One region of the Halopseudomonas litoralis genome, then DNA from elsewhere that is predicted to be linked to it. Evidence: predicted binding sites of a transcription regulator. Region 1 holds the regulator's gene; the other holds the start of a gene.
The links. The regulator FliA, encoded in region 1, starts transcription of late flagellar genes. The targets are predictions, from matches to a motif close to CTAAAGTTTNNNNNNNNNNNGCCGNTAA.
Positions count from the first base shown of each region.

Region 2: BLU11_RS12940 (methyl-accepting chemotaxis protein) is a predicted target of FliA. The motif match lies at 2,141-2,168, and genes of this name have one in related genera.

Region 1 covers NZ_LT629748.1:875,872-880,293, forward strand. Annotated here, with positions in the region: gene flhF (flagellar biosynthesis protein FlhF) at 1-1,064, shown strand, start outside; gene fleN (flagellar synthesis regulator FleN) at 1,090-1,914, shown strand; gene BLU11_RS04340 (RNA polymerase sigma factor FliA) at 1,911-2,651, shown strand; gene BLU11_RS04345 (chemotaxis response regulator CheY) at 2,765-3,142, shown strand; gene BLU11_RS04350 (protein phosphatase CheZ) at 3,159-3,962, shown strand; gene BLU11_RS04355 (chemotaxis protein CheA) at 3,974-4,422, shown strand, end outside.
Region 2 covers NZ_LT629748.1:2,684,741-2,689,162, forward strand. Annotated here, with positions in the region: gene BLU11_RS12930 (fatty acid--CoA ligase) at 1-710, opposite strand, end outside; gene BLU11_RS12935 (acetyl-CoA C-acyltransferase) at 921-2,099, shown strand; gene BLU11_RS12940 (methyl-accepting chemotaxis protein) at 2,236-4,119, shown strand; gene BLU11_RS12945 (acyltransferase family protein) at 4,126-4,422, opposite strand, start outside.

The sequences.
Region 1 (4,422 bases):
GTGACAGCATGCGCCAGGCAGCAGAGCAGGGCTCGCCGGTGGCGCGTGATCTACTGGAACGGCTGCACAGTGAACGCGCAGCGCCCACAGCACCCGCAGAAACAGCAGCCAGGTCTGCCCCTCCGGCCACTGATGATTTCGACGCTATGCGTTCGGAAATCGCCGGGCTGCGCGACATGCTCGAATCCCAGCTGGGTGGCCTGGCCTGGGGTCAGGTCAATCAGCATCAGCCGCGACAGGCCAGCCTGTGGCGCCGGTTGGTGCACCTGGGGCTGCCCCCGGAGTTATGCAAGGAATTGTTGGCCAAGGTGGTCGATGTGACCGACGTGCGCCAGGCCTGGCGCCTGTTGCTGGCACATCTGGCCCAGGGTGTTCCGGCCATGCGTGAAGAGCTGATCGATCAGGGTGGCGTGATTGCGCTGGTCGGACCGACCGGTGCCGGCAAGACCACCACGCTGGGCAAGCTGGCGGCGCGCTATGTCCTCAAACACGGCAGCCAGAGCGTGGCGCTGGTGACCATGGATACCTATCGCATCGGCGCCCATGAGCAGTTGCGCACCCTGGGCCGCATACTCAACGTACCGGTACGAGTGGTGGATGAACAGAACAGTCTGAATGATGTGCTGGAGGAGTTCGGCAACAAGCGTCTGGTGTTGGTGGACACGGCCGGGCTGCAGGCGCAGGATCCGCAATTGCGCGGGCAGCTCAGCGAGTTGGCAACACAAGGCTCGCGTATCAGCACCTTGTTGGTATTGGCGGCCACCAGCCAATATCGTGTGCTCAAGGCGGCATGGCACAATTACCGCTGCTGCAACCCGGTGGGTTGCATTCTGACCAAGGTGGACGAGGCAGCTACGCTGGGCGAAGCACTGGGGCTGGCTATGGAGCAACGTCTCCCGGTAGCCTATGTAGCTGATGGCCAGCGTATACCCGATGACCTGTCCCGCGGTGTCGGGCACCAACTGGTCAGCCGCGCCGTAGGTCTGGCAGGTAATGAGATGGCAGCTGACCAGACCATGGCCGACGTTTTTGCCGGTATACTCCATAGCCAGCGCGCAAGTTAACGATTTGATAAAGGCGACAGCATAGATGGGCAATCATCCGGTTCAGGTAATCGCAGTTACCGGCGGCAAGGGCGGAGTGGGCAAGACCAATGTGTCTGTCAATCTGGCCCTGGCGCTGGCCGATCTCGGGCGTCGCGTGGTGTTGATGGATGCGGACCTGGGGCTGGCCAATGTCGATGTGCAGCTGGGATTGCGACCCAAGGCGACCTTGGCCGATGTGCTGGCGGGCAACTGCGACCTGCGCGAAGTGTTGATCAACGGGCCGGGCGGCATCCGCATCGTGCCCGCCGCCTCGGGTGCCGCAGAAATGGTCAATCTGGGGCCGCGTGAGCATGCCGGGCTGATCCAGGCGTTCAGTGACATAGGCGATGAAATGGACGTGCTGATCGTCGATACCGCTGCCGGTATTGGTGATTCGGTAGTCAGTTTCGTGCGCGCAGCTCAGGAGGTGATCGTGGTGGTGTGTGATGAACCCACCTCCATCACCGATGCCTATGCCTTGATCAAGCTGCTCAACCGCGACCATGGCGTCACCCGTTTCAGGGTGTTGGCGAACATGGTTCACACCCCGCAGGAAGGCCATAACGTTTTCAACAAGCTGCTGCAGGTGACTGATCGCTTCCTGGAAGTGGCTCTGCAGTATGTTGGCGCCGTGCCCTACGATGAGTCCATCCGCAAGGCCGCGCAGAAGCAACGCGGGGTCTACGATGCCTTTCCGCGGAGCAAGGCCTCGCTGGCCATCCGCGGCATCGCCCGCAAGGTCGATGCCTGGCCACTGCCTTCCAGCCCGCGTGGGCATCTGGAATTTTTTGTGGAGCGCCTGGTGCAGCGGACCGGAATACCGTCATGAGCAGGGGGGCAGGAGGCGGTGTCAATATGTACGCGCGCACCATGGGCGCTGCCACCGAGCAGGACCGTCTGGTGCAGCAGTACGCACCGCTGGTCAAGCGTATTGCTTTCCATATGCTCGCCCGCCTGCCCGCCAGTGTGCAGGTGGATGACCTGATTCAGGCCGGAATGCTCGGTCTGCTGGAAGCCTCCCGCAAGTTCGATCACGGCAAGGGTGCCAGTTTCGAGACCTATGCCGGCATCCGCATTCGCGGCGCCATGCTGGATGATGTGCGCAAGGGCGATTGGGCCCCCCGCTCGGTCCATCGCAATACCCGTCTGGTCAGTAGTGCGATCCGCGCCGTTGAGACGAAAGTTGGACGTGACGCTAAAGATCACGAGGTTGCGGCCGAATTGGATATGAGCCTCGAAGATTATTACGCGATTCTCAACGACACGGCCGGCAGCAAGCTGTTCAGTTTTGAAGATCTGCTCGAAGCCGGCGCGCCGACCGAGGTTGGCGCCGACCATGAGCCCTTCGATGGAGTGGAGGACGAACGCTTTCGCAAGGCATTGGCCGAGGCGATAGACAAGCTGCCCGAACGCGAGCGGCTGGTGCTGTCGTTGTATTACGACGAGGAGTTGAACCTCAAGGAGATCGGCGCGGTGCTCGGCGTGAGCGAGTCCAGGGTCAGTCAGTTGCACAGTCAGTGCGCAGCGCGTCTGCGCGGGCGTATGGCCGACTGGCGCGACGGCTGAATCAGCGCTCACAGCATCTGGCTGGTCAGTGACAACAGTTTCGCGAAGTGTATGGGGCACAGACCCTCGCTGCACTTCTTCTGGTTTGTATGGAGGTCGACTTGGACAAGAACATGAAAATTCTCATCGTCGATGATTTTTCGACGATGCGACGCATTATCAAGAATCTGTTGCGTGATCTCGGTTTCACCAATACCGCTGAAGCAGACGATGGCACCACCGCGTTGCCGATGCTGCAAAGCGGTAATTTCGATTTTCTGGTGACCGACTGGAATATGCCCGGTATGAGCGGCATCGATCTGCTGCGTGCGGTGCGTGCGGACGAGCGCCTGAAGCACCTGCCGGTGTTGATGGTGACGGCTGAAGCCAAGCGCGACCAGATCATCGAAGCGGCTCAGGCTGGAGTCAACGGCTATGTAGTCAAGCCATTCACGGCGCAGGCACTCAAGGAAAAAATCGAAAAGGTTTTTGAGCGGGTCGAGGCCAGATGAATTCCGGGGGCAAGTTATGGCACTGAGCAGTAATCCCGGCCAGACGATCGCCGATGAGTTCGAGCATTCCCTTAAAAGCAATGCCCGGAAACTGGTGGATCACCTCGAAGAGGGTGATTACCGAGAGGCAGTACTGGTCATACACGAGATCAACCAGGCGCGCGATCGCGGCCTGTATTACGAGGTCGGCAAGCTTACTCGCGCACTGCACAACTCGATTGTCAATTTCCAGATCGACACTGTGCGTACGCTCGATAGCGAAGCTGAAGCCGCGGAAGCATCGAAGATTTCCGACGCCTCTGATCGTCTCGACTACGTGGTCAGGCTGACGGACAAGGCTGCCAATCGGACCATGGATCTGGTCGAGAGCAGTGCGCCCGTGATATCGGCGCTCGGCAGGGAAGCGACGACTCTGCGGGCTGAATGGGCACGATTGCAGCGGCGGGAAATGAGCGCGGCGGAATTCCGCGAGCTGTCACGCAACATTCTGGCGTTTCTCGAGCGCAGCGAACAGCACAGCGGTGAAGTGTCGGCGAATCTGAACGATATTCTCATGGCTCAGGACTACCAGGATCTCACGGGGCAGGTGATCAAGCGTGTCATCACGCTGGTGCATGATGTCGAGGAAAGCCTGTTGAATCTGGTGCGCATGGCGGGTCACGTCGATCGGATCGCCGGTATTCAGCACAACCTGGCTGGACTGGATGAAAGAAGATCATCGCACCAGGGTGAAGGTCCGCAGATTCATGCCGATAAAAGGGATGACGTGGTATCGGGACAGGATGAGGTCGACGACCTGCTGTCCAGCCTTGGGTTCTGAGGGAGTATTAAATGAGCTTTGATGCAGATGAAGAGATTCTCCAGGACTTTCTGGTAGAAGCTGGGGAAATTCTCGAGTTGTTGTCGGAACAGCTGGTCGAGCTGGAAAACCGCCCCGGCGATACCGATCTGCTCAATGCCATTTTTCGTGGCTTTCATACGGTCAAAGGTGGGGCCGGCTTCCTGCAACTGGATGCGCTGGTTGATTGTTGCCACATCGCTGAGAATGTCTTCGACATTCTGCGCAAGGGTGAACGGCAGGTCGATGCCGAGCTGATGGATGTAGTACTGCAGGCGCTGGACACCATCAACAGCATGTTCGCTCAGGTACGCGAAGGCGAGGTGCTGACGCCTGCCGAGCCGCAACTGCTGGCTGGTCTGTCCGCGCTGGCCCAGCCTGCAGCAGCAGATATCGCTGCGCCAATTGAAGAGCCCGCACCCGCTTCCGTGGAGCAGCGGGT
Region 2 (4,422 bases), 1.8 Mb from region 1:
GGTGTGATGGGCATGTAGACATCGCGGTTGCTCATCATCTGCTCATGTCCCAGACCATTGAGCATGCCCGCCTGGGTCATGGTGTGCAGCACCAGCTGGCGGTGAGTGAAGTACACGCCCTTCGGGTTGCCGGTGGTGCCGGTGGTGTAGAAGGTGGTGGCGACGGAGTTTTCGTCAAAATCGACAAACTCGTAGGTGCTGTCGGCCGCGGCCAACAGTTGCTCGTATTCACCGGCAAAGCCGCGCAGCTCTGCGCTGGTAACAGCATCATCAGTCAGCAGTATGGTGGTGGTAACTGTGGTCAGTTGCGGTTCGATAGCCTGATACAGCGGTAGAAATTCACTGTTGACCAACACCATGATGTCGTCGGCATGGTTCATGGTGTAGACGATCTGTTCCGGCGACAGCCGCACGTTGACCGTATGCAACACCGCACCAATCATGGGAACGGCAAACATGCATTCCAGATAGCGGTGGCTGTCCCAGTCAAGCACTGCCACAGTGTCTCCGGCCTTTACGCCAGCATTGGTGAGCATATTGGCCAGCCGGCAGATGCGTTGGTTGAAGGTCGCATAGTCGTAACGGCTGATGTCGCGGTAGACGATTTCCTGCGAGGCTTCATAGCGGACACCCGACAACAACAGATTCTTGATCAGCAGCGGCGTGGAATGAGCCTGCTCGGTGGGCGGTAGGATTCTGGTGTTCAACATTATGCGACCTTCTTGTTGTTGGTTTGCTGGATCAGATGACGGCTCTGCGGCCGCTGCTGCGTTCAATATAGCGACAGCCTGACAGAACGACTATGGCTGTTATGTATCCCGATCATACAAAGCTTTGCAGTCGACAATAAGGATAATAACCGCGTATAAAGTCGGTTGATGACCACAAATAAACAATCAGTCATATTTTCAGGAGTAGGCATGTCCGAAAACATCGTTATTGTCAGCGGCGTCCGCACGCCCATGGGTGGTTTTCAAGGCAGCTTGTCGAGCGTTTCGGCAGTAGACCTTGGTGCTTTGGTGATTCGCGAGGCAGTTGCCCGGGCTGGCATCGCCCCGGCGGACGTCGAGGAAGTGATCATGGGTTGCGTGTTGCCCGCCGGGCTCAAGCAAGGCCCTGCGCGCCAGGCCACCTTGAACGCCGGACTGCCCGCCTCCACCGGTTGCACCACCATCAACAAACTCTGCGGCTCCGGCATGAAAGCCGTGATGCAGGCCCACGATGCGCTCAAGGCCGGCTCCAACCAGATCATGCTGGCTGGCGGTATGGAAAGCATGTCCAATGCGCCTTACATCATCGAAAAGGCGCGTAGCGGCCTGCGCATGGGCCATGGTGAAATCAAGGACCACATGTTCTTCGATGGCCTGGAAGATGCGCGTACCGGTCGCCTGATGGGCTCCTTCGCTCAGGACACCGCTAGCCAATATGGCCTGACCCGCGAACAGATGGACGCTTATGCCATCGAGTCCCTGACCCGCGCCAAGAAAGCCATCGACGATGGCTCACTGGACAGCGAGATCGTGCCGGTGACCATTGCTTCCCGCAAGGGCGAAGTAGTGGTAAAGGATGACGAGCAACCGCACAACGCCAATATCGAGAAGATCCCCGGCCTGCGTCCGGCCTTCGCCAAGGACGGCAGCATCACCGCCGCCAACGCCAGCTCGATTTCCGACGGCGCCAGCGCTCTGGTATTGATGACCGAATCCGAAGCCAACAAGCGTGGCCTCAAGCCGCTGGCCCGTATCGTCGGCCATGCCACCCAGAGCCAGGACCCGAGCGAGTTCACCATCGCGCCGGTAGGCGCCATGACCAACCTGTTCAACAAGACCGGTTGGAGCAAGGATGACGTTGATCTATACGAGATCAACGAAGCCTTCGCCATGGTCACCATGCTGGCCATGCGTGAACACGGGCTGGACCACAGCAAGGTCAATATCTTCGGCGGCGCCTGTGCCCAGGGTCATCCGGTCGGCTCCACCGGCTCACGTCTGATCGTCACCCTGATCAATGCCTTGCAGAAAACCGGCGGCAAGCGTGGCGTGGCCTCGTTGTGCATTGGCGGTGGCGAAGCAACTGCGGTCGCGATCGAACTGGTGTAAGTACCGCCTTCCAGTACAGAGTGGCCGGAGATCCCTCCGGCCCTCAGCTTTCTGTCTCGCTGCCGATATCACCTTGAAGCAATCAGCTTGATGCCCAAGCATCCGGCTACCGGTTTTCTCCAAGGTACACGCGGTCATGAATCTCAAATTCAGTCATAAAATTCTTCTTGCCGGTTGCGGCATCGTCATTCTGGCTTTCTCACTGTTCGCGCTGTACAACGATTATCTGCAACGTAACAGCATTGATAACAATCTGGAATTCTCCATCAATCAAGCCGGGAAGTTGACCGCCAGCAGCGTGGAGAATTGGCTCAACGGCCGCCTGTTGTTAATGAAAAACCTGGCCGAGAACATTGCCAATCACCCGCTAGAGGCCGCCCGAGCTGAACTGGTTGGCCAGCCGACCTTCAACTCGCAGTTTCTACTCACTTACCTCGGCAGCACCGATGGCAGCCTCATCCAGCACCCGCCCGTGGAGCTGCCTGATGACTTCGATGCCCGTACCCGACCGTGGTATACCGATGCGGTGAAGGCCAACGGCAGCATCCTGACCAAACCTTACCTCGACCAGGTCACCAGTGGCCTGGTACTGACCATGGCCACGCCGGTCAAGCGTTATGACCAATTAGTCGGCGTAGTCGGCGGTGATCTCAGTCTGGACACCCTGGTCGGCATTATCAACTCAGTCGATTTCGGCGGCCTGGGTCACGCCTTTCTGGTCAGCGGCAACGGTCAGGTACTGGTCACGCCGCAGCAAGATCAACTAATGAAGAATCTCGGTGAAATCTATACCGGCGATGCTCCTCGTCTCGAGTCAGGTCTACAGCCCGTGCAGTTGGATGGTCGCCAGCGCCTGCTGTCCTTCACCCCGATTGCCGGCCTGCCGTCTGTGGACTGGTACATCGGCCTGTCGATCGATCGGGACAAGGCCTACGCCCCGCTGAGCCAGTTTCGCACCTCGGCGATCATCGCCATGCTGGTCGCGGTGCTGGCCATCGCCGGCCTGCTGAGCCTGCTGATCAAGGTGTTGATGCGCCCGCTGCAGAACATGGCCCGGGCAATGGCCGACATCGCCGATGGCGAAGGCGACCTGACCCGCCGCCTGGCAGTCGAGAGCCGTGACGAGTTCGGTGAGCTCAGTGCGTCGTTCAATCAGTTTGTCGAGCGCATCCATGCCTCCATCAGTGAAGTTGCCTCCGCCACGCGCCAGGTACATGATCTGGCATTGCGTGTGATGACCTCCTCCAACGCCTCGATCGCCGGTTCTGATGAACAGAGTGCCCGTACCGAAAGCGTCGCCGCAGCGATCAACGAGCTGGGCGCCGCCGCGCAGGAAATTGCACGCAATGCCGCCGATGCCTCGAGTCAGGCGAGTACCGCCAGTGAGCACGCCGATGACGGCAAGCAGGTAATGGAAAGAACCATCCAGGCCATGAGCGCGCTGTCCGCCACCATCAATACCTCACGTGAGCAGATCGAAGCACTGAATACCAGCACCGAGGATATCGGGCACATTCTTGACGTCATCAAGGGTATTTCCGCGCAGACCAACCTGCTGGCGCTCAACGCTGCCATTGAAGCCGCTCGGGCCGGTGATGCGGGCCGGGGCTTTGCTGTGGTGGCTGATGAGGTGCGCAATCTGGCGCACCGCACACAGGAGTCGGCCGAGGAGATCCATCGGATGATCACCACGCTGCAGCAAGGCTCACATGACGCGGTCGACACCATGCAGGCCAGCCAGGCCTCCAGCACGGAAAGCGTGAAAGTCGCCAATCAGGCCGGTGAACGGTTGAATACCGTTATGCAACGCATAGGCGAGATCGATGCCATGAATCAATCGGTGGCGGCGGCGACCGAGGAACAGACCACCGTGGTCGAAGCCCTGAACATGGATATCAGTCAGATCAATCTGCTGAACCAGCAGGGCGTTGCCAACCTTCAGGAAACTCTCGGCGATTGCGACGCACTCTCCCATCAGGCTGGTCGGCTCAAACAACTGGTCGACAGCTTCAAGATATGAGCGTGCTCAGCGTACAGCCCGCCGCACGGTCCGGTCCAGGGATTGAGCCAGCCACCCGCTGATCGGCGCGGAGAAAACGTAAGGCACCTTCAGTCGGTTGATCATGGCAAACGCGGCCAACGGAGCCGCTATGCCCATGGTCACACCCAGGAGACTGTGCAGAACGAAGGACTCCACACCCGCAAATTTGAGCCCCACCCGCACGCCACTTCCCGCCAGAATGTGCATCAGGTAAATCGCCATGGAGGCCGCACCAATATAGGCGATGGAGCGGATATGGCGTTGCGCGGCACAGGAGCAGAC